DNA from 2 places in the Algimonas porphyrae genome. Region 1 is predicted to be linked to the other one. Evidence: predicted binding sites of a transcription regulator. Region 1 holds the regulator's gene; the other holds the start of a gene.
The links. Region 1 encodes LexA, which represses DNA repair genes until DNA is damaged. Its sites were predicted from a motif close to ATGTTCCNCTTGTGTTCC; they were not measured.
Positions count from the first base shown of each region.

Region 1 (12,186 bases):
ATGTTGTCGCCTTGCGTTGCTGAAACGCCGGTAAACCGTTCATAGTGGCCGAGATCGAGATCGGTTTCGGCACCATCATCCGTCACATAGACTTCGCCATGCTGATAGGGGCTCATCGTGCCCGGATCCACATTCAGATAGGGATCCAGCTTGCGCAGACGGACCTTGTAGCCGCGCGCTTGCAGCAAAGCGCCCAATGCCGCCGACGCCAGGCCCTTGCCCAGCGACGACACGACGCCGCCCGTAATAAAGATATAGCGCGGGGAAGAACCCATAATGTCCACGAACCTAGCTGAGCCCACGAAATGGATCCGTGGTCACATGAAGACTATCAATACGCAGGATGTATCCGCTGGGGCGTGGTCACATCCAACGGATGAATTCCATCGGGTGACTCCGGGGTCGACGTCAACCCACCAGTTCGTTTGTGCACAGTTAAGTGAAACGTAGGAATAGGATTCAGGCCGTCCCGCGAATGGAACGACTACTCGTCGGTTGCGGATTCGTCGGCTGCAGGTTCGCCAGTTTCAGTATCGATTGCGACAGCACCATCCACGTCGTTACCATCGAGCCGTGACGTATTGTTCGTCTCCAGCGCGAAAACCACAGACAGAAGCAGCGACAGGATCAGGAAGATCGTGCCGAGGATCGCAGTCATGCGCGCAACGGATGTGGTCGCTGCGCGGCCTGACATGAAACCCGATCCACCGCCGCCACCGCCGCCGCCAATCCCCAGCGCCCCGCCTTCGGAGCGCTGAATCAGGATCAGGCCGGTCATGATGACCGAGATGATAAGAAGGATGACGAGCAGAACGGTAGACATAGAGCTTTGCTTGAAGGTCGGTCGACGAAGGACGCGCCCATAGACCGGACGCGCGGCGACTTCCAGTCAGAATGTCTGTCGCAAAAACTAGAGATCGCAGCCCATCGGACCAGCCATGCCTTTCAGATAGGCCCGACGAACGAGACCCCGCTGATAGGCCATTCTGGCATCGCGTTCATTACTGGCCGCACCGGATACGGCCCGGACGACGCCGCGAAAGGGAATCAGAATGCTGCCGATGGCGCTGGATGATGCATTGAGAGCCAAGCGTTCGCGTCGTTCTGCTTCATCTTCGGGAACATCGAGGTCTTCACCCAGCAAGGCATTGAGTGCGACGACTTCTTCGGAGAGCGCAGAGCAGGTTTCCGGAGTCTCCGCATAAGGGTTTTCAAGTGAGAGCAAGGCCTCAGGAATATCGATATCATCCAGCCCGAGATCATTGACTGGCGTCACGACCGCCTGCTCGACGCTCATCGTGTCCTCACCCCGAAAGGTCGTATCATCAGCCGTGGAGGCGCAAGCGCTGATGACCAACGACGTCAGGATAATCGGCATGAATAAACGTGTCATGATAGCTCTACGCAAAGCGGTGTTGTTGGTTTCAGATTGGACATGATCAAATCTGAACGGATCAGATCAGACCGGCCAGAGGCGAGCTGGGGTCGGCATAGCGTTTCTTCGGCATCCGGCCTGCCAGATAGGCTTCACGACCCGCAATCACAGCATGTTTCATGGCGCGGGCCATGCGAATCGGATCTTTCGCTTCCGCGATAGCCGTGTTCATCAGGACGCCGTCACAGCCCAGTTCCATCGCAATCGTCGCGTCCGACGCCGTTCCGACACCGGCATCGACGATGACCGGGACGGATGATTGTTCGATAATCAACCGGATATTGACGGGGTTCTGTATGCCAAGCCCGGACCCAATCGGCGCGCCCAGCGGCATGATGGCCGCCGCGCCCATATCTTCAAGCTTTCGCGTAAAGACCGGGTCGTCCGAGCAATAGACCATGACGTCGAAACCATCTTCTTTGAGGAGCTTCATGGCTCGGAGCGTCTCCTCCATATCTGGATAAAGATGTTTCGGGTCGGACAGAACCTCCAGTTTTACCAGATCCCAGCCGCCCGCCTCGCGCGCCAGCCTGAGGGTTCGCACGGCGTCTTCTCCAGTAAAGCAACCCGCCGTATTGGGTAGATAGGTCGTGTCATCCGGATCGATAAAATCAGCCAGCATCGGCGCGGATGGGTCCGACAGATTAACGCGCCGGACCGCAACAGTCACAATCTCAGCGCCGGACGCGTCGAGCGCATCGGCATTCTGCTGATAATCCGCATATTTTCCGGTCCCGATGATCAGGCGAGACATGTAGTCCCGCCCCGCAATCGTCAGGACATCTTTTTTTACAGCAGACACTTAGCCGCCTCCGATAAAGTGAATGATCTCGAGAACGTCATGGTCTTCAAGCCTCACATTGGTGAAACTCGACTTAGGAACAACGCTAAGGTTGCGTTCGATCGCAATTTTCTTTTCCGGCAATCCGAGATGCGCGATCAGCCCTGCGATGGTGAGGCCATCGGGCAAATCGTCGTGATTTTCACCATTTATGATCAGATGCATCGTCTCTGTCGCTTGTTTGACCGGGGCGCGGGCGTTAACACGCACATTCACTTGCGCAAAGACGGCGATGCCAAAAGTCATTCACATCATCAACGGCCCCAATCTCAATCTGCTCGGCACGAGAGAGCCGGAGGTCTATGGCTCGCAGACGCTTGAAGATATCGAAGCGATGGTCAGGGCCTCTGCGGGTGATGCTACCATCGTGTTTCATCAATCCAACGTCGAGGGCGAACTGGTCGTTTTCATACAGGAGGCTGGTAGGTCCGCCGACGCCATCATCCTCAATCCCGCTGCGTACACCCATAGCTCGGTCGCAATCTATGACGCCCTCAAGGCCGTCCCCATACCTGCAGTTGAAGTTCACCTTTCGCAACCCGCTGCGCGGGAGAGTTTTCGCCGTAGATCGCTTGTTTCCGAGGCCGTAACCGGCACGATTAGTGGTTTTGGTGCAAACTCTTATCTTTTAGGGCTGCAAGCGGCGCTCAAACTCGCTAAAGGGGGCGGATAATTTCGGCACGGAGACCCATCATGGCCGCCTCGAAAGGCAATAACGATCTGGAACTGATCAAGGAACTCGCCAAAGTTCTGGATCAGACCGACTTGACCGAAATCGAAATGAAGAAGGGCGACCTGAAGATCCGGGTCTCCAAGAACGGCTCCCCTAGCGCTGCACCGCAAATGATCGCGGCCAGTGCGCCAGCCCCAGTTGCCGCCGCTGCGCCTGCTCAGGCGCCGTCCGCACCTGCGCCCATGCCGGCGGTCGAGAGCAAGGATGGCCATCCCGACGCCGTGACCTCCCCGATGGTTGGCACATGCTATCTGCGCCCCTCACCAGACGCTGACGCGTTCGCAGAAATCGGCGCGCAAGTTAAAGAGGGTGATACGATCATGCTGGTCGAGGCGATGAAGACCTTCAATCCGATCACGGCCCCGAAATCCGGAAAACTCTCTGCCGTCTATGTCGAGGATGTTTCCCCCGTCGAATTCGGCGATTCCCTGTTTCTGATCGAATAGGTCCAAGGCCGTCATGATCAGCAAGGTTCTCATTGCCAATCGCGGTGAAATCGCGCTCCGGATCCACCGGGCCTGTAAGGAAATGGGTCTGTCCTCCGTAGCAATCCATTCGACAGCGGATAAGGATGCGATGCATGTTCGTCTTGCAGACGAATCCGTCTGTGTCGGTCCACCTTCCAGCACCAATAGCTATCTCAACATTCCAGCCATCATCGCGGCCTGCGAGATTACGGGCGCGGATGCCGTCCATCCGGGCTACGGCTTTCTGTCAGAGAATGCCCGTTTCGCGGAAATCGTCGAAGCGCACGGCCTGACCTTTATCGGCCCCACACCCGAACATATCCGCGTGATGGGCGACAAGATTACGGCCAAGGCAACGGTGGCTGCGGCGGGCATCCCCGTCGTGCCTGGCAGTGACGGCGAAGTGGAGGATTTCAACGCCGCAAAATCGATCGCTAAGGACATCGGCTTCCCCGTTCTGATCAAGGCCGCAGCCGGCGGCGGCGGGCGGGGCATGCGCCTTGCGAAAACCGAAGCCGATCTCGACGAAGCCTTGCGTTCAGCACAAACGGAGGCTGAAGCCGCGTTCGGCAATGGAGCGGTCTATCTGGAACGCTATCTGACCGGTCCACGTCACATCGAAATACAGGTTCTGGCCGATACGCATGGCAATGTCGTCCATCTTGGCGAACGTGATTGCTCGCTACAGCGACGCAATCAGAAAGTTCTGGAAGAAGCACCCTCTCCCGCTCTGACGCCTGAGGAGCGGGCGGAGATCGGAGAGATCACGGCCAAGGCAATCAAGGCGATCGGCTATCGCGGTGCAGGCACAGTCGAATATCTCTACGAGAATGGCGAATTCTTCTTCATCGAGATGAACACGCGCCTTCAGGTCGAGCACCCCGTCACGGAAGAAATCACTGGGATCGACCTTGTTCGCGAACAGATCCGCGTCGCATCCGGTTTGCCACTGAATTACCGGCAGGAGGACATCAAGTTCAAAGGACACTCGATCGAGTGCCGTATCAATGCCGAACATCCGTTCACCTTCGCCCCCTCGCCCGGAAAAGTCGTCGATTTCCACGCGCCCGGCGGAATGAATACACGTTTGGATTCAGGACTTTACACCGGCTACTCTGTCCCGCCACATTATGACAGTCTGGTCGGCAAGTTGATTGTCTGGGGTCACACACGCGACGGGGCCATCCTGCGGTTGCGGCGGGCACTGGGCGAGATGGTCGTGTCCGGCATAACGACCAACAAAGCCTTGCATGAGGCCCTCATCGAAGATCCGGAATTCCAGTCGGGCGATTATAACATTCACTGGCTGGAAGCGTGGCTGAAAGACCGTACCGACAGCTGATGCTGCTGGTTATCGACAATTACGACAGCTTTACCTTCAATCTCGTCCATTACGCGCAGGAGCTGGGCGCGACGACCGAGGTCGTACGCAACGACGAACTGACGGTCGACCAGGCCCTGGACGCCGGCGCTGCGGCGATCCTGCTGTCGCCGGGTCCTTGCACACCAGACGATGCCGGCATCTGTCTGGATCTGATCCGTAGGGCTCCCGACACGCTTCCTCTGCTTGGCATCTGTCTTGGTATGCAGGCCATGGGGCAGGCCTTTGGCGGCCACGTCGTACGGGCCAAGGAGATCATGCACGGCAAGACATCCCCCGTCTTTCACAATGGAATCGGCCTGTTTGACGGTCTCGACAGTCCGTTCGAAGCCACCCGTTATCATAGCCTTGCCGTCGAACGGAAAAGCCTGCCCGGAGAGCTGCGTGTGAATGGCTGGACGGATGACGGGGAAATTATGGGGCTTCATCACGCGACCCGGCCTATTCACGGACTACAATTCCACCCTGAGAGCATTGCATCAGAGAATGGTCATGCGTTGATTGCCAATTTCCTGCGTATTGCTGGTTTACACCAAGCCGTATGAGTTTCGACACCGACATCCTCAAAGGACTGAGCCGGAATGTGCGACCGAGCGAAGACCAGCTGCGAGACGCACTGACCTCCATCTTGGCTGGTGACGCGCAATCCGAACAAATTGCTGCATTGCTGCTGGGTCTCGAAATGATCGGGCTCGGCGCGCGCGAAGTCCGGATTGGAACGGAGGTCATGCGCGCCAATATGAAACCCGTGGAGATCGATGCGGACATCATCGACATTGTCGGCACCGGCGGAACGGGGCTGCATACCTTATCCATCTCTACCGCGACGGCCATTGTCTGCGCAGCGGCCGGCGCAAAAGTCGCCAAACATGGCAATCGCGCGGCCTCCTCACTGACAGGAACGGCTGACACACTGTCGGAACTGGGTGTCAATCTGGATGTCACACCTCATCGCACGGCTGATATCATTCAGTCTGTCGGCCTCGGTTTCCTCTTCGCGCCGAACCATCACCCGGCCATGCGTCACGTCGGCCCTGCCCGGAAAGCGCTTGGAATCAGAACCTTGTTCAACATGCTCGGCCCGATGAGCAACCCGGCGGGCGCGCAGCGAATGCTGCTCGGCGTCTGCGATGATAGGTGGCGACGTCCAATGGCTGAAGCCCTGCGGGATCTGGGCGCTGAACATCTCTGGGTCGTCCATGGCAGCGACGGACTCGACGAAATCACAACAACCGGCCCCACCTATGTCACGGAAGTGAAAGACGGACGCATCGCTGATTTCACGATTTCGCCTCAGAGCTACGGTTTAGAGCTAGCAACGCTGGGCAGCTTGCGTGGCGGACATCCTTCTGAAAACGCGGCGTCACTGACCGACCTTCTGGATGGCAACGCCAGCGATTACCGCGACATCGTTATCTTGAACGCTGGGGCAGCCCTGATGATTGCCGGTTTGGCGGGCGATGTCGTCAGCGGCATGGATATGGCCCGCTCAGCGATCGACAGCTTTCACGCACGCCGCATTCTGGCTGAGCTTGTGGTGGAAACGAACCGATGAGCGATGTTCCCGACATTCTGGCACGCATCGCAGCTTACAAGATCGACGAAGTGAGAGCGCTTGATCTGGACGCCATCGACCGGGCCATCGACTTGGCACCACGACCCAGAGGGTTCAAGACAGCCTTGCAAGCTGCAGCTGCTCCGGCTTTGATCTGTGAAGTCAAAAAAGCCTCGCCCAGCAAAGGGGTGATCCGGGATGATTTCGATCCTGTTTCAATTGCAGGCGCATATGAACGGGGCGGCGCGACATGCCTCTCGGTTCTGACGGACGCTCCGGGATTTCAGGGTAGCGCCGATATTTTCAGGCAGGTCCGGAACATATCTGACCTCCCTCTTTTGCGTAAGGATTTCATGATCGGAACCGAACAGGTCCGGGAATCGCGTGCGATGGGTGCGGACGCCATTCTCGTCATTCTTGCGATGACGGATGACAGGACCTCGGCTTCAATCATGGCAGAAGCCGAAGCACTCGGCATGGATGCGTTGGTCGAGACCCATGATGCGGCTGAAATGGAACGGGCCGTTGCGCTCGGGGCGACGCTTATCGGGGTCAACAACCGCGATTTACGTACATTCGAAACAAGTCTTTCAACTTTTGGCCGGGTTGCCGGGCATGCGCCCGACACAGCCCTCTTGGTCGCGGAGAGCGGTATTTTCACGGAATATGACATCGACCAGCTCACATCCGCAGGCGCGCAAGCCTTCCTGATTGGAGAAAGTCTGATGCGGCAAACCGATGTCGAATTGGCGACCCGTCGATTAAGAGGCGCATAAACCTTTCCTTGACAGAATCGGAACAAGTGTAGAACAGAGTGCAATGTTGCCTGTTTGTTCAAGGACTCCGTCATGCTGACCCAGAAACAGAAAGATCTTCTGCTCCTCATCGATACCCGTATTCGCGCGGTCGGTGTGCCACCTTCCTATGATGAAATGAAAGATGCACTCGGTCTGGCGTCGAAATCGGGAATACACAGGCTGATTACGGCTCTGGAGGAACGCGGCTTCGTGCGGCGTCTCCCCAACAAAGCTCGTGCACTGGAAGTGATCAAACTGCCGCAAGGGCTGCAAAAGGATGAGCCGCTTGCGCCCGTTGCTGCCAATGATAGCTACGAAATTCCGTTTGTCGGAAAGATTGCGGCAGGCTTACCGATTGCAGCAATCGAGGACTCCCATAATCTCATGAGCGTGCCGCCCTCAATGCTAGGTAATGGCGACCATTACGCGCTTGAGATCGAAGGCGAATCCATGACCGGCGCAGGCATCATGGACGGCGATGTCGTCGTCGTTCGCAAAACCAATACGGCCCGGAATAACGAAATCGTAGTCGCATTGGTCGATCAGGACGAAGCGACTTTGAAGCGGATCTATAAACGCGACGGTGTAGTCGAACTGATTGCGGAAAATCCGGATTATCCGACGCGCAGCTATGGACCTGACCGTGTCGAGGTTCAGGGTGTCCTTGTTGGCCTCGTCCGCAATTACAACTAAACCGTCTGCTAACTCAGCGTCTACGCCCCTTTCCCCACGGTCTGTTCCGACGGTTGGGATGGATGATCGGCACAAGGGTGAGCGTCTCCTTCATGATCAGATGAACGCCGCCGGTTCGTGACAAGACGCGCTGATCAATCAGCATAGCTTGGCATCCGCGCCTCGCCACCGGACCCGCGTCTCGATCGACCAGCACTACCAGATCACTGTCTCGACAGGCGTCAGGCACTTCTGAAGGGGCCTCGACGATCGTGACGACGTGATCCTTGTGCGTGAAACGACAAGCCAACGCATCGCAATTGGCAAAGTCATCATGGTAGTTACGCCAGGACAGTTCGGGTTCACCCGAAGCTCGTGCGAACTGCTCCCGTCCATAACGGTCAGCCCGGGCCGAGCTTGTCACCGCGAGCGTTTCGTCGATCAGGCTGACGCGCCCGCTTTTGCTGATACGCATATCGGCGCGCGGAGCCATGACCCAAAGACAGAGCGAAATGGCCATGACGCCACACCCGATGATTACGGCCCGCCGCGTTGCAAAACAGGCGAGCGCAAACCCCAGCCCGTAGGTTGCAATGGTCAGAGGCGCGCTGGCCTTCACAGTACCGACAGCGCCGGGAAGCCCGCTGACCCAGTCAGACACGCGCAGCATCATCTCGATCAACATTCCCATCAGCCAGAGCGGCAACCCGTCAAGCCCGAGCGGCATCAGGATGAGCGATATGATGCCGAGTGCCATGACGAGCGGAAACACGCTCATCGCCGCCATATTGGCAAGTAGGCCATAATTGGCGAACCGGCCGAAATGCAGGAGTGCGAAACCGCCTGTCGCGAAGCCCGCAATCAGGCTGGTACCAAACAGAGATCCATAAAACCGTTTGATCCTATCCCGAAAGGATTCGCTGCGATGGTGTGGCCGCCACCGGTCCCAAGCTCTGAAGATAACAACCATGGCAGCCACAGCGGCAAATGACATCTGAAAACCGACGCTGGTCAACGCTTCTGGTCGCAGTAGCAATGTCAGAAAGGCGGCCACAGCGACGGAACGGATACTGATCGCACGTCGATCGAGCAGGATCGCCGTAAATGCCACACTGACCATGATATAGGCACGTTGCGTTGCAACCGATGCGCCTGACAGTCCCAGATAAAGCGTAGACGCGATGATCGCGATGAAAGCGGCAATCTTCCGGACATCCCGCCCGCGAGAAAAGGGCTCGATCGCGGCCAGAGCCAGCGAGATGGTGACGAAAACACCGAACGCGACCAGACCCATATGAAGCCCGGATATGGCTAGAATATGCGCCAATCCGGACGCGCGAAGACTATCCGTCTGGTCGTCCGGAATATGATGGCGAATCCCCGTCAACAGAGCAACCTGAACTCCGGCGGTTCGATCCGGCGCGCGCGTCATGACGTGATTGGCGATCGTGTGGCGCGTGGCGTGAATGAGCCGTTGCAGTCGGGCCCTGACTGACATGTCCTCCGTGAGCCTCTGCGGGTCGGATATCGCAAAGCCTGATCCAGCCAGGCCGTCGAAAAAAGCCCGTCTCGCCGGGTCGTAGCCATTTGGCACGGCGGGTCCTGGCAGGGGACCCAGAACGGCCTCGATGGCAATATGCTCGCCGACATCAAGCGATTGCAGCACACGGCCACCCCTGATCCGCACTGCGGAGGGCATTCCCGTATCCGGCACCGGATCAATCGCCGTCAATTCGATCCGGAGACGGGAGCGACCGCCCTGCTGTTCGATGTCGGACACCCAACCGGTGACCGTGTAGCGCCTTTCGTCGAGGAGCGGATTTGTGTCGGATTGTGCGGTATGAAGGACGGACCAGGCGAGGCCAGCGCACATAAAAACAAAGCACAATATCAGTCCGGCAAACAGGTCGGGAATAAAGCGCAACAAGGCCAGACTCAGACCCAGAACGAGACCGATAACCCAGAGGGAAGGCTCCGTCGGCCAAGCGAAATAGAGGCCGATGCCAATGGCCATAGACATAACCGCCAGTTCGAAACCGATTTGCGCGGGCAGAACCGTTTTCGCCATGTCTATAAACGCAGCCGGAAACTGCAGGCGCGACCGGAATTGGCTTTCAAACGCCTCCATGTTCTTGCATAGAGCGCACCCTGCTCTAGATCGCAAGAGACGCCCTCGACATGACCCGACCCGTCCGCACCCGATTTGCGCCTTCGCCGACGGGTTTTTTGCATATTGGCGGTGCACGGACAGCTTTGTTCAATCGGTATTTTGCAGACCATGTTGGCGGCGAAATGTGTCTCCGGATCGAAGATACGGACCGCGAGCGCTCAACCGATGCAGCGACCCAAGCCATTATCGATGGTCTTGACTGGCTTGGCGTGCATCACGATGGTCCCATAATCTATCAAAGCCAGCAGCAAGACCAACATGTCGAGGCAGCAGAGGCGCTGATCAAATCCGGCGCAGCCTATCGCTGCTATCTGTGCGACGATGACGTCCAGTCACTGCGTGACACGGCCCGCGAAATTGGCGCGGCCTTCCGCTCACCCTATCGCGATGGCGACGAGGGCAGTGGCGATTACGTTGTGCGGTTCAAAGTGCCTGATGGCGTCACGATCATCGAAGACGCCGTCCAAGGACAGGTGAAATGGGACAACCGGACCTTTGACGATCTGGTTCTACTGCGCTCAGACGGCACCCCGACCTATATGCTCTCGGTCGTCGTGGATGATCATGATATGGGCATCACGCACGTCATTCGGGGCGATGATCACCTGATCAATGCCGGCCGACAGCAGCAACTCTATGATGCCTTGCAGTGGGACGCGCCGAGCTGGGCGCATGTGCCGCTTATTCATGGCCCCGACGGCAAGAAACTCTCCAAACGCCACGGCGCGTTAGGCATCGAAGCCTATCGGGAAATGGGCTATCTGCCATCCGGCCTTAGAAACTATCTCGTTAAATTGGGATGGGCCCATGGCGACAGTGAAATCTTCCTGAATGATCGGGCCATTAGTGAGGTATTCGGCCTCGATGGAATCAATTCGGCGCCCGCCCGGCTGGATTTCGACAAGATGGCTTTCATCAACGCGCAACATATTGCCGAAATGCCCGCACCGGCACTCTTGGACGCGGCAAGGCCCTTCCTGGCAGTACGTGCGGAAGCCCCTCTCACCACGCCTGTTCTCGAGCGTATCGAGAAAGCACTCCCGACTTTGCGCCCCCGATCCAAGACCTTGATCGAACTGGCCGACAACGCAGCCTATCTTTTTACCCGTAGACCACTCGAAATCACCGGTAAGACAGCGAAATCACTGCGACGGGAAGGAACTGCGACGTTGGCGCGCGCTTTGACATCCAGACTGGAATCCTTAGAAGATGAGACGTGGACGTCTGACGTCTTACATACGGCCCTGACCGATTTCGTCAGCGAGCAAAATATCGGTTTCGGCAAGATCGGAGCGCCCATTCGGGCTGCACTGACAGCCGGGTCGCCGTCACCGGATTTACACGAGGTTCTGGCGCTTTTGGGGCGTGACGAAACCTTGGGCCGAATTGAGGATGCAATGCCCCTGATGGGCTGAATTGAAGAGAGCTATGGAAAACAAAGTCAAACAAGTCGGAACATCAACGATCAGCGTCAATGGCGGTGATCCTGCCGAATTTGCCGTTCTATCCGGAACGATGGGTCAACCTGCCATCGATGTGCGCAACCTGTCCAAACAAACCGGTCATTTTACGTTCGATCCCGGTTACACATCGACCTGTTCGACCGAATCCCAGATCACCTTCATCGATGGCGGAAAAGGTCAGCTTCTCTATCGCGGCTATCCGATCGAGCAGCTCGCCGAAAAATCCACGTTCCTGGAAGTCGCCTATCTGCTCGTGAATGGCGAGTTGCCGAACAAGAAACAATTCGATTCATTCACGGCGACGATCACCAATCACACGATGCTGCACGACAAGGTCGAAAGCTTTTTCAATGGCTTCCGACGAGATTCTCATCCGATGGCCATGCTGACTGGGACGGTCGGTGCCCTGTCCGGTTTCTATCATGACGATCAACACACGACGGAAGATGAAGCCCGCAACGTCGCCATTCACCGCATCATCGCGAAGATTCCGACACTCGCAGCCCGCTGCTACAAATACCGGGTCGGACAGCCGCACATGTATCCAGACAACAGCCTGTCCTATGCTGGCAATTTCCTGCGCATGTGTTTTGCCGTTCCGGCTGAACCTTATCATGTCAATCCGGTCATCGAATCCGCGATGGACAAGATTTTCATTCTTCATGCCGACCA
Region 1 is NZ_CP163424.1:2,067,479-2,079,664, forward strand. It holds gene AB6B39_RS10095 (CTP synthase) at 1-275, opposite strand, end outside; gene secG (preprotein translocase subunit SecG) at 485-823, opposite strand; gene AB6B39_RS10105 (hypothetical protein) at 911-1,393, opposite strand; gene AB6B39_RS10110 (thiazole synthase) at 1,455-2,237, opposite strand; gene thiS (sulfur carrier protein ThiS) at 2,238-2,522, opposite strand; gene AB6B39_RS10120 (type II 3-dehydroquinate dehydratase) at 2,509-2,949, shown strand; gene accB (acetyl-CoA carboxylase biotin carboxyl carrier protein) at 2,970-3,455, shown strand; gene accC (acetyl-CoA carboxylase biotin carboxylase subunit) at 3,469-4,818, shown strand; gene AB6B39_RS10135 (anthranilate synthase component II) at 4,818-5,402, shown strand; gene trpD (anthranilate phosphoribosyltransferase) at 5,399-6,412, shown strand; gene trpC (indole-3-glycerol phosphate synthase TrpC) at 6,409-7,188, shown strand; gene lexA (transcriptional repressor LexA) at 7,261-7,902, shown strand; gene AB6B39_RS10155 (ComEC/Rec2 family competence protein) at 7,916-9,949, opposite strand; gene gltX (glutamate--tRNA ligase) at 10,060-11,466, shown strand; gene AB6B39_RS10165 (citrate synthase) at 11,480-12,186, shown strand, end outside.

Region 2 (12,186 bases), 400 kb from region 1:
GCGCCTCGCCATGGTGGCGTCCGCGCATAAACGGCAAGAAAAAGAAGAATATGTCCTACCAATTCGACCCAATCCAACTGCGCCAGACGGCGCCTGTCACGCTGACGCGCGACGTTTCATCTGTTCGTCTTCTGGCACGCCGCTCGGCTCGTCAGGCACGCCGCGCCCAACGCGCATTCTAGAAAACTCAACGTTTCCCTTCGAAGCTCGGACCTCACGGTCCGGGCTTTTTTTATGGGTGACTGGCCAGCAGCGACGTCCAGCCGTCGAGACTGTCCTGTGCCGTGACGGTCAGGCCGCACTGCCGGAAGGCGTCCGCGACCCAGTCCGCCTGTTCATCCAGAATTCCCGACAGGATCGCGCGAGCCCCGGGGCGCATGGCCCTGGCAATGTCAGGGGCCAGTTCGCGCAAAGGCCCGGCGAGTATATTGGAGATGACGAGATCGAAATCGCGCCCTCTCAGTGCGTCCGCATCAAAGCCATCGGCGGTCAGAGCATCAAAAGCCGTATCGTTCAGCGCAGCATTGTTCACGGCCACATTGACAGCGACCGGGTCGATGTCCGTGGCCAGCAACAATGCGTGCGGCCAGAGCTTCGCCGCCGCAATCGCCAGAACGCCAGCCCCTGTCCCGAGGTCGAGGATCGCATCAGGTTGCAGCCCATCTGTATGGAGCGCATCCAGCATCATCAGACAACCCTTAGTCGTTCCGTGATGGCCGGTCCCAAACGCCTGTCCGGCATCGATCCGGATCGGAATGCGGTCCTTCAGCTCTGGTGTGTCGTGACTACCGTGAACGATGAAGCGACCCGCATCGATCGGCGGCAGGCCGGACTGGCTGAGGCCGACCCAGTCTTCGTCGGGCAGCTGAGACAGATGCGCTTCGAGCGCTGGCGACAGACCTTGCCGTGCCGCATGCGCCGCGTCCCGCGTTGCATAAAGCGCCTGCACACTCACGGCGTCGGGACCATCATCGAATACCGACACGGCCAGAGCCTCGGTGACGTCATCGAACCCCAGCCGTTCGGCCAGATCATAGCCGCTGTCGCGCGGCGAACGGATGGTCAGCGCGTAAGGACGGCTCACAGCTCAGACCTCGGAGGCGCGCTGGACAAAACCGTCCAGCACCATCTTTTCGCCGGCCTTGTCGAATTCGACCGTCAGTTTCGTGCCGTCGGCGCTCATGATCTCGCCATAGCCGAACTTGGTATGGAAAACCCGCTCGCCGACACTGTAATTGGACGCCTTGCCCTTGGCGGGGCGTCGCACGGCATGCCCTTCTATCTCCTTGGGCTGACGACCAAAGTCGCGATCTCTGTTCTTCTGGTAGCGCTCCCATCCCGGGGACGACCGCCCCGCATCCTGTGCGCGCTTGAAGCTCCGACCGAAATCTTCCTGCACGCGATCGGCGATCAGGGAGGGGTTATACTGATTGGCCTCGGATTCGACTTCGACATGCTGAATTGGCAATTCGTCGATAAAGCGCGAGGGCAGGGAGGATTGCCAGCTGCCATAGACTTGACGGTTGGCGGCGAAATAGATCTTCGCCAATTCGCGCGCCCGGGTGATCCCGACATAGGCAAGGCGGCGCTCTTCCTCGAGCCCGGCCAGACCGCTCTCATCCAAGGCACGCTGGCTTGGAAATGTGCCTTCCTCCCATCCCGGCAGGAAAACGAGCGGGAATTCGAGCCCCTTGGCACTGTGCAGCGTCATCAGACTGACTTCGGCATCCTGCGGACCGGAGTCGACATCCAGAACGAGGCTGACATGTTCCATATAGGCTTCGAGCGTGTCGAATTCGCCCATGGCCGAGATCAGTTCCTTGAGGTTGTCCAAGCGGCCTTGGGATTTGGCATCCTTATTATCGCGCCACATCTGCGTATAGCCCGACTGATCGAGAATGCGTTCGGCCATGTCGGTGTGCTTGGCGTCCTGTGACTCACGCCGCCAGCGATCGATATCGAGCAGGAAAGCCCGTAAGGACGACCGCGCCTTGCCGCGGATTTCGTCCGTCTTCACGATCTGGCGCGTGGCCTGTTCAAGGCTGATATGCATGGTACGTGCAGCCTGTTGCAGCTTGCGAACCGAAGTCGCGCCGATACCGCGCTTCGGGACATTGACGATCCGTTCGAAGGCGAGATCGTCCGTGTCCGAGTTCAGCACGCGCATATAGGCATGGGCGTCGCGGATTTCGGCACGCTCGAAAAAGCGCGGGCCCCCGACCACGCGGTAAGGCAGGCCGAGCTGAATGAAGCGTTCTTCGAAATTCCGCATCTGGCGGGAGGCTCGCACCAGAATAGCGACGTCGGAATAGGAGCGTCCCTTGGACGCCCAGTTCTCGATCTCCCCGGAGATGATCCGGGCTTCTGCGGGACCGTCCCAGACACCTGTGACCGTGACCTTGTGACCCCCGTCGTCTTCCGTCCAGAGCGTTTTGCCGAGACGGTCCTTGTTGGCTGCGATCAGGCCGGACGCGGCCCCCAGAATATGTTCGGTCGAGCGGTAATTACGTTCCAATCGAATGACCGTCGCGCCGGGAAAGTCCTGTTCGAAGCGCAGAATATTGTCCACCTCTGCCCCGCGCCAGCCGTAGATGGACTGGTCATCATCGCCGACGCAGCAGACATTGTTCGACCCCTGGGCAAGCAGGCGCAGCCAGAGATATTGTGCGACATTCGTATCCTGATACTCGTCGACGAGCAGATAGCGAAACCGGTCGTGAAAACCCTTCAGCACATCCGGGTTCTTCTGGAAGATAGTGATGTTGTGCAGTAGCAGGTCACCGAAATCGACGGCGTTCAGGACCTTCAGACGGTCCTGATAGGTCTTGTAGATTTCAACGCCTTTGCCGTCGGCAAACGTAAACCCGTCATCCGCGCCCAGCCGGTCCGGCGTCAGGCCTTTATTCTTCCAGCCATCGATCAGGCTCGCCATATAGCGCGCCGTCCATCGTTTGCTGTCGATGCCGGCGGCTTCGATGACCTGCTTCAGCAGGCGGATCTGATCATCCGTATCGAGGATTGTGAAACTGGATTTCAGACCGACAAGTTCGGCATGGATGCGCAAAATCTTTGCCGCGATAGAGTGGAAGGTGCCGAGCCATGGCAACCCCTCGATCGCTCCGCCCATGGTCTGTCCCACGCGCTCGCGCATCTCGCGCGCGGCCTTGTTGGTGAACGTCACGGCAAGAATTTGTGATGGCCAGGCCAGACGGTTATGAAGAATGTGCGCAAGGCGCGTGGTCAGCACGCGGGTTTTGCCCGTGCCTGCTCCTGCCAATACAAGAAGCGGGCCTTCCGTCGTCAGGACGGCCTTGCGTTGTTCGGGGTTCAGCCCGCTCAGATAATCCGCCTGATCATCGGTCGTCCGGACCGGCATGGCACGGGCCGAAATCGATCCCGATGCCGCAGGGCGAGGCGGGGCAGGCTGGAATGATTCGGGAGACGACATTGCGCCGGAACATAGGGACAACATACCGTCATGGCGAGGGCCAGCCGCTCCCGATAGCAGGGATTTGAAAGCGGTCTTGCCGAGACACCTTTATCGGCTAGGATCAGACCATGGCCAATCTGCTCCGGGCGTTTATCGCCACCACTTTGTTTTCTCTGATCCCTGTCGGCTCAGCCTATGCTCAGACTGACGAAATCGTCGTGACGGGTAGTCGGATATCGATCCAGGACACGCTTCCGGGGCAGGTCTTGATAGTGCGGGGGGACAATCTTCTTCTTGAAGTCAGAATTGAGAGTGATGCCCGCAATCTGAGCGAAAGGCTCGCAGAAATCGATAAGACAATCCGTACCTTCACGGCGGCAGCGGATCGCGATGCGGCAATTACGCTCTCCTATGTGGATGGGAACGCTGTGAGGCCTCTATCGCCGTCGCTCTATAAGGATGCCATCTCACGTGGCTCCCGTCCGGATACGTCTGTTGCAAGGATCCAGTTGAAGACCGCAATTCCAGACACGGTCGCAGACAGTTTTGCCTTGGCGACGCAACTGACGCGGTTCGTCGATAAAATTCCGGAGACGGGTCGCATTACGATTGAAAATACCGATGAAATCGTGATTTCTGTCGTCAATCCGGGTCAATATCGTCCTGCTGTCATACGGAAAGTTACCGATGAGATCGCCGATATTCGCGATCAGCTGGGTGCGGATTACCGCGTCATCCTGCAAAATATTGATCGGCCGATCAGACAGTATCGCGCAGGCGACCTGACTCTCGGTTTCTACATTCCGTACAGTTATGTGGTTATACCGACATCTCTGGATAATCTGGACATCAATCTTTCAGACGATTTCTAGGCGTGCTCGGCAAGTTATACAGCACGGACATTCTCACCCTGTCATCGACGCTGAGCAATACTGCGCTCGATGCGCCGGACGGGACCGCGCGCAAAGTCAGCAAGCTTTGCGGGTCCTGGGTCGAAATCGATGTGGCGATGAGCGGTGACCGGGTCGCCGACGCGGCGTTGAGGGTGCAGGCTTGCGCACTCGGTCAGGCCAGTGCCGCCATTCTGCAGGAGCGCATCAATGGGGCCACGCTCGGCGAATTGACGGCGGCGCGTGATGCGCTCCGGTTCATGCTGAAAGAGGGTGGCGATCCACCGAAGGGTCGCTTCGAGAAGCTGGCCTTGCTTTCAGGCGTCCGGGAATATCCGGCGCGGCACCAGAGTACGTTACTGGCCTTCGACGCGGCGGTTGAGGCGGTGGATCGCGCATTGCAGAGAGAATGCAACGGATCCTGAGGCCTGCTGCAGGATCGTCCCAACTCTTCAGTGAGGGCTGGAAGACACGCGTCTCTTTCCGGACCAAAGGGATGCTGAAGTATTTCGAAACACTTCCTCTCGTCATGATCACACGGCGTCGCCAAAGCGAGGCCATGGTGTCCCCTGCGTCCTATGGGAACGAATAGCCGTGTGAGTATCGGGTGCTACTGCATCATCTCTCGAAACACAGATATCGAACCGTCGACTGACGACCTGTACATGACCAATAAGTTATGTTATAAAGTTATTAATTCAATCGGGAGATGTCCATGAGGCGACGGCGACAGACACAGGATGATGAAGCGGTTGTGGATATGACGCCGATGCTGGACCTCGTTTTCATCATGCTGATTTTCTTCATCGTTTCCGCCGTTTTTCTGGATGAACGCGGTCTCGATCTGTCAGAAACGCCGCAGGATGTTCCTCCCAATGCGGTTCAGCCCTCCATTCTTGTTCAGCTCGACGATAGGGATATGGCTCATATTCAGGGGCAGCCTCTCAGCCTGGCTTCCGTGCCGGCGCGCGTGCAAGCGCTCCGGGCTCAATCGCCCCAAGCCAATGTCTCACTGCAGGCGCAGTCGGACACAAGCGTCGATGCGGTGGTTTTTCTGAAGGACCGGATGGACGCCGCGCAAGTGCCGATCACGATCAAGGTTGATCCGTAAGTTTGCTGACGCGGTAATTTTCCAGCACTTGCGGCCAGACACGGTCGAAATAGGCGTGGCCTTCATCCCATGCCTCGCCTGTGCCGAAGCCGGTATGGAAGAGGTGGACATGTGTCCGGTCATCTCCCATCGGCTCGAACAGGATTTGGACGACAGTCAGATGCGGCCTGATCTCGGACATGTAGGGCGGCATGGCCCAGGTAAAACTCAGCATCTGTCCGGGCTGCAGGGAGAGAATGCGGCCATCATCATTGCCGCATTGCTGCGTCTCGACAGCAGAGACGTCGAAGCACAGCTCGTAAAGCCCGCCGGGCTCGGCCTCTATAGTCGCGAGCGGTGCGAAGAAATCTTCAATGCCGTCCTTGCTGGTCCAGTCGGCGAAGGCGGTGGCAGGATCGGCATCGACCGTTACGTCGGCGTAGATCATGGTCCGAACCTGCGCGCCGGCATTTTTCGCGCCGAATGTCGCGATCAGCACCAAGCCGATCGCCAGTCCTCGCAATAACATCACGTCGACTCCAAATTTGTAATCCTGCCTTACAGGAAGGTTACGACTTTGTGGCAAAAATTGGCAAGCCATGATCTCCGCCTGCATCGCCTGATATCGCCAATGTGGCTGGATAAGGGCGGCTGACAGATGACCGGTGCATGACAGACCGTTCAGTTGTGCCGCTCGTAGCCTTTTGCGACAGGGGTCGGCGGCTGGGCGTGGCACCACTCTAAAAGGACACCCCCATGTCAAACGCCTTATTGAAATACGCTCTGCTGCCGTTCGCCTGCATGGCTGCGCTTGCCGCCAGTGCTACCGCGCAAGATACGGATCCGGTTCAGAACAAGCCGAAATCCGATATGATGAACATGTCTTCAGCCGAGCTTGAGACGCTGTTCGCCACTCACGATGCCGACCTTTCAGGCGATTTGAACCTGGACGAGTTCATTGCCTTTACCGTCGACAGGGCCAGCCATGGTGATGAAACCGCGCGGGATCTGGTCGTGACCGGCGATTATGAAGGACGGTTCGCCGCGCTGGATCAGGACGCCGATTCAGCTCTCACTCTAATGGAAGTCGTGAAGACGGAACATGATGACGCTGTCGAACAGGAGCTCTCGCCGACCGACGAAGACGAAAAGCTTTAACGGCGACTAAATCTGTCTCGGAACAGACTCGCTCCATCAGCCGTTGGAATGACACGGGCAACGTCGCCCGAACTTTTTGGGAGAGAGCCAATGCTTCGTTGGGCCATCATTTTTCTTGTCATCGCAATTGTCGCGGCCGTTCTGGGCTTCGGCGGGATTGCCGGTGCCGCGTCATCTATCGCCGTTATCCTGTTCTGGGTCTTTGTTGCTCTGTTCGTGATCGGCCTGATCATGCATCTGGTCAAAAAAGCCTGATCCATTCAGTATACAAAATGAAAAACCCCGGATCTCGATCCGGGTTTTTTTATGGCCTATTCCGGGGCGGCATTGACGCCGTCCTCCGCCGCATCATCCGGTAACTCCATTTCAATCGATAGGCCCGACGACAGTCGGTCCTCCTGCGGAACGGTCTGGATGTCCTCGATCGTGACCGTGCTGAACAGGCCGCGGCGACGGACTTTGATCATTTTCTGCATGGTTTCATCGATGGATTGGGCCATTGTCGAGCTGACGGGCCGAAGGCCTACCGCCGAATCCATCGTCATGACATAGCCATGCTGGGTCCGGTTGTTCGTGCCGCGGGTCATATCGGCAATGTCTGTCGCATAGCGAGCCACTCTGATTGGTGTGTCCGTCGACAGGAAGCGATCGCGCAGATCGTCTTCTACAAGCGCAGCAATATGCGTTCTAACCTCGTGGTCGAAATCGCCTGCGAAAAAATAGGGGGCGGCATCTTCATAATGGCGTGAAACCCGGGGCTTATCGCCATAGATTTCGATGCCGCGAAGCGATCCAGCAAATTCCTTGCCTGAGTATTGAAGCGTATCCCAGACGGTTTCCGCCGTGAACGCCTTGCGCTGAATGGATGGGGAGCCGAGATCGCCGTGGAAGAATCCGTAAATGACAAGAGGATTGTCCCAGTTGGCGTAGACGACGTCCTGCCGGATGTTCCGCAGCGACAACGGCACACCCGCGATCGTGACGCGCTTCGTTTCGTGGAAAGACAGCCCGTCGGCGCCCTTGATCCGGGATGGATTGGTCGTGGGATAATTCTGCGCGATCCCCTGAATAACGAGCGCATTGTGCAGGTTCAGCCAGTAGGAAAGCTGTTCATCGCGCGGAAGCGCGGAAACATTGATGCGATTGCCGATGGCCACCAGATCATCGACATAGCTATCGATGACGTCTTCGAACTCGCCGTCGATCCCCTCGAAAATGACCTTGTTCCCTTCCAGGCGATAGGGTGATGTATGACCAAGGACGAGACGAGTGCCGACCCCCGGGGCCGGGCGGACCGCACGCTCGCGCAGGCTCGGACCGGTATAGATCACCATTTCCTTGAGGGCTTCGTCCCAGACGGTGAAGTCGAGACGTGTCCGTAGGGACGGATTTGGCGCAAAACGGCCGTAGGATGAGGGCGTTGCCGTCGAACCCGTCGCTGCGAAGGTGTGAGGCGATACGGTCAATGGCTGTCCGAAAGACGGCGCAGAGATTGCCAAGAGAGGAGACAGAGTCAGAGCAGCAACGATATGTTTCATGACATATTCAAAGCATATTCTGGATTGCAAATCCAGATTCGTTCAAATTGCGGTTATGGTGAGGTCTGCAAGACACGAACCGTGGGATCGGCGCAAATTTTAATGGCTCAGTCAGACGGCTCATCGGAATCTGAGCTAGAGCCAGTGTTCTGACTTGGGTCTGGCAGCTCCATTTCGATCGGCAGTCCGGATGACAGTCGGTCCTCCTGCGGAACGGTCTGGATGTCCTCGATCGTGACCGTGCTGAACAGGCCACGGCGACGGATTTTGGTCATTTTCTGCCCGGTTTCATTGACAGCTCTCGCGAGCACGGTTGGGACTTTCGTCGTTCCGCTCGAAGTTGCGGAGTAGACATTGCCGAGTTGAATCCGGTCATTTGTGCCTTTGGTCATATCGGCGACATCGGCTTCGTAACGGGCGATTTTCACGACGGCGGTTGCGTCGGCTAGCTCTGTCTTGACCTCGGGAGTCAACAGGCTGTTCATATGCCGTCGAACATCGGCGTTAAAATCAACTGCAAAAAAGTAGGGCGCGGCATCATCATAATGTCGCGAAATCTTCGGTTCATCGCCATAGACGATAAAACCGCGCAGCGAATTAGCGAACTCGGTGCCTGAGAAACGCAGCGTGTCCCAGACCGTATTCCCGGCGTAGGCTTTCCGCTGGAGGGAGGGCGATCCAATGTCGCCATGGAAAAAACCGTAGATCACCAAAGGGTTGGCCCAATTGGCATAGACGATATCCTGGCGGATATTGCGCAGCGACAAGACTACCCCGTCGATCGTAACCCGTTTCGTGTCATGGAAGCGTAGCCCATCCGCACCCTTGATCCGGGAAGGGCTGCTGAGCGGATAGTTTTCGGCAATCGCATGAACGACAAGCACGTTGTGAAGGCTCAGCCAGTAGGCAAGTTGCTCGTCACGCGGCAATGAGGTGAGATCGACCCGGTTGGCGATCGCGACAAGGTCTTCGACGTAGTGACCGAGCATCTCGGTAAAGTCGTCATCAAACCCTTCGAACAGGACCTTATTGCCCTCAAGCCGGTAGTGGGACGTGTGGCCGCGTGTCAGTCGCGATCCGACAATCGGGTAGGGCCGACTGGCCCGCTCTCGCAGGCTCGGTCCGGTATAGAGAACCGACTCTTTCAGAACTTCGTCCCAGAAGGTGAAATCGAGCCGGGTTGTCCGGCTCGGGTCGGGGGTAAAGTGAGAATAAGGCGAGGCCATCTGGCTCGCCTGTGACTTTGACTGGACTAAGACCGGGGACGGCGTCGACATGGCCTGCATCTGCGCAAACGCGGATGGGGCGATAAGCTGAGCCATGACGATGCAGGCGGCGGCAACAGATTTCATGCAGCCTGCAAAGCACAAAACGCGTCTGAAATCCAGAATCGTCCGACCCGAGCCTGACGCATCCCATCTTTGGCTGATGAGACTTGAACACGGGCCTCCAGATTATGGGGCCTGACGATGTACTGCCGCGCGACTATTCCGCCGGGTCGTCTGAGGATTGCTCCGTGCCTGTTTCCGGTAGTTCCATTTCGATCGACAGGCCTGATGACAGTCGGTCCTCTTCCGGAACGGTCTGGATATCCTCGATCGTGACCGTACCGAACAGGCCGCGACGACGGATCTTGGTCATTTTCTCGCCTGTCTCCTGTATCGCTCTGGCCAGGGTTGACGAAACTTCGCGAGTGCCGCCGAGTGGATCGAGGGTCCGGACGCTGCCCAGCTGAATACGGTCATTCGTACCTTTGGTCATGTCGGCGACATCGTCTTCGTAACGGGCAACTTTCACGACAGCCGTGGCCTTGTCGAACTCTTCCTTCACCTCGGGATTGAGGAGTGCGCCCATATGGCGACGGACCTGCGCATTGAAGTCGTTGGCGAAGAAATAGGGGGCCGCATCCTCATAGTGACGCGAGATCTGAGGCTTGTCGCCATAAACGATGAAGCCGCGCAGGGAATTGGCAAATTCCGTTCCTGAAAAGCGCAGTGTGTCCCAGACCGTGTCTGCCGTGAAGGCTTTACGCTGGATCGATGGCGAGCCGAGATCACCATGGAAGAAGCCGTAAATCACCAGCGGGTTTGACCAGTTCGCATAGACGATATCTTGCCGGATATTGCGCAGCGAGAGCGGCACACCGTCGATGGTGATGCGTTTCGTATCGTGAAAGCCGAGGCCGTCAGCGCCCTTGATGCGCGATGGGCTGCTGATGGGGTAGTTTTCGGCGATGCCCTGAATGACCAGGATATTGTGGAGGTTCATCCAGTAGGAGAGCTGCGCATCCTGTGGAATGGAGGCCAGATCGATCCGGTTGCCGATATCGACCAGGTCTTCGACATAGATGTCGAGCATCGTCTTGAAGTCGTCATCGATCCCTTCGAACAGGACTTTATTGCCTTCGAGCCGGATCGGCGATGTATGACCAAAGGTCATCCGCGAGCCGACGACTGGCGATGGCTGGCTGGCCCGCTGACGCAGACTGGGGCCTGTATACAGGACCATATCCTTCAGGATTTCGTCCCAAAGCGTGAAATCGAGGCGCGTCGCCTTGGTCGGATTGGGCGTAAAGCGACTATAGGGTGAAGCCGACGCGGTCGCTGCCGACAGGGTCAGGGACGGCGTGGAAATAGTCTGTGCCTGTCCGAATGACGCCGGAGCGATGGCCAGAGCAGCTGTGAATGTGAAGAGCGCGGGCAGATGTTTCATGCGCACGCTAAAGCATATCTCCGGATCGAAATCCAGACAAACCTTATCGAATAACGATAATGTTAGATTGGGTGCCTAGCGAAGCGATCCTGAGATTTGATCCAGACCGTCCTTGAAGAAGCGGGTCCGGTCAGCAGCCGCCATTTCGGTGCGGATCAGTGTCTCTGCAGTATCTACGGCCAAGTCGGCTGCTCTGGATTTAACTTCTGCCAGCGCCTGTGCTTCGGCGGAGGCAATTTTTGCTTCGGCCTGAGCGGCGCGGCGTTGCAGACGCTCTTTCAGATCAGTTCTGGCGCGCACAGCCATGGCCTCGGCGTCGCGGCGAGCTTGATCGACAATCTCTTCGGCCTGAGCTTCGGCTTCGGCCTGCTTACGCTGGTAGGAGGCGAGCAGAGCCTGCGCTTCTTCGCGCAGGCGACGCGCCTCATCGAGCTCGTCGCGAATGGCGTCCGATCGACTGTCCAGCGCGCTGCCCATGGCTTTGAAAGCGCCTTTCCAGGCGATCAGAGCAAAGAAGAGGAGCAGGGGGACCAGAACCCAGAACTCGGATGACAAGTACCAGGCTTTGCCGCCGGCCATGACAAGATCAAAAGTCATCGTGATCAAGCCTTTCCAAGCGCGACACGAAGCTTCGCGTCGGAGACGGATTTGCCCGTCAATTCAGTCACGACGGCGCCGGCCACTTCGGCTGCCACGGCGTCGATGTTGGACAGTGCGGCCGTTTTGATTTCACGAATACGCGTCTCGGCCAGTTGCGCTTCGCGATCGGCTTCGGCGTCGGCTGCGTCCAGTTCGGTGCGGATTTCCGCGTCGAGTGACTGGCGTGTGCTTTCGGCGACATTCATGGCCTTGGCCCGAGCATCGCGCAGCGACGTCTCATAGGCTTTTTCGGCCTCTTCCGCTTCCTGCTTCATGCGGGTCGCGGAATCGAGGTCATCGGCAATTCTGTCAGTCCGGGTCCCGATCGTATCGCGCAAGCCCGGAAGAATGAACCGGGACAGCGCGAAATAGAGGACAGCAAAGGTCAGAACGAGCCAGAATATCTGGCTCGTCCATGTCGACAGGTCGAGCTGAGGCATGCCGCCAGAGGCAGCTTGTGCAGTGTCGTCATAGACGGTTTCAGCAGCCATGGCTCTTCCCGGTCCGTGCGTGTTTTACGTCAGGTCTGTTCTAGAATGCGAACAGGATGATCATGGCCAGAACGAAGCCGAACAGGCCTGTCGCTTCGCAGAGTGCGAAACCGAGCAGCAGGTTCGTACGCTGACCGGCAGCGGCAGATGGGTTGCGCAGGGCACCTTCGAGATATTTCGAGAAGATGGAACCGATACCGATGCCGGCACCGATAAGGGCGGTTCCGGCCAGGCCGGC
Region 2 is NZ_CP163424.1:1,668,297-1,680,482, forward strand. It holds gene AB6B39_RS08090 (50S ribosomal protein L11 methyltransferase) at 233-1,084, opposite strand; gene AB6B39_RS08095 (ATP-dependent helicase) at 1,088-3,448, opposite strand; gene AB6B39_RS08100 (hypothetical protein) at 3,559-4,302, shown strand; gene AB6B39_RS08105 (iron-sulfur cluster assembly scaffold protein) at 4,305-4,745, shown strand; gene AB6B39_RS08110 (ExbD/TolR family protein) at 5,036-5,431, shown strand; gene AB6B39_RS08115 (SRPBCC family protein) at 5,415-5,939, opposite strand; gene AB6B39_RS08120 (hypothetical protein) at 6,167-6,568, shown strand; gene AB6B39_RS08125 (DUF1328 domain-containing protein) at 6,659-6,823, shown strand; gene AB6B39_RS08130 (DUF547 domain-containing protein) at 6,880-8,106, opposite strand; gene AB6B39_RS08135 (DUF547 domain-containing protein) at 8,214-9,458, opposite strand; gene AB6B39_RS08140 (DUF547 domain-containing protein) at 9,592-10,818, opposite strand; gene AB6B39_RS08145 (F0F1 ATP synthase subunit B) at 10,894-11,415, opposite strand; gene AB6B39_RS08150 (F0F1 ATP synthase subunit B') at 11,421-11,948, opposite strand; gene AB6B39_RS08155 (F0F1 ATP synthase subunit C) at 11,989-12,186, opposite strand, start outside.
Region 2: the regulator LexA is predicted to act here: its motif matches at 3,455-3,472, upstream of AB6B39_RS08095 (ATP-dependent helicase).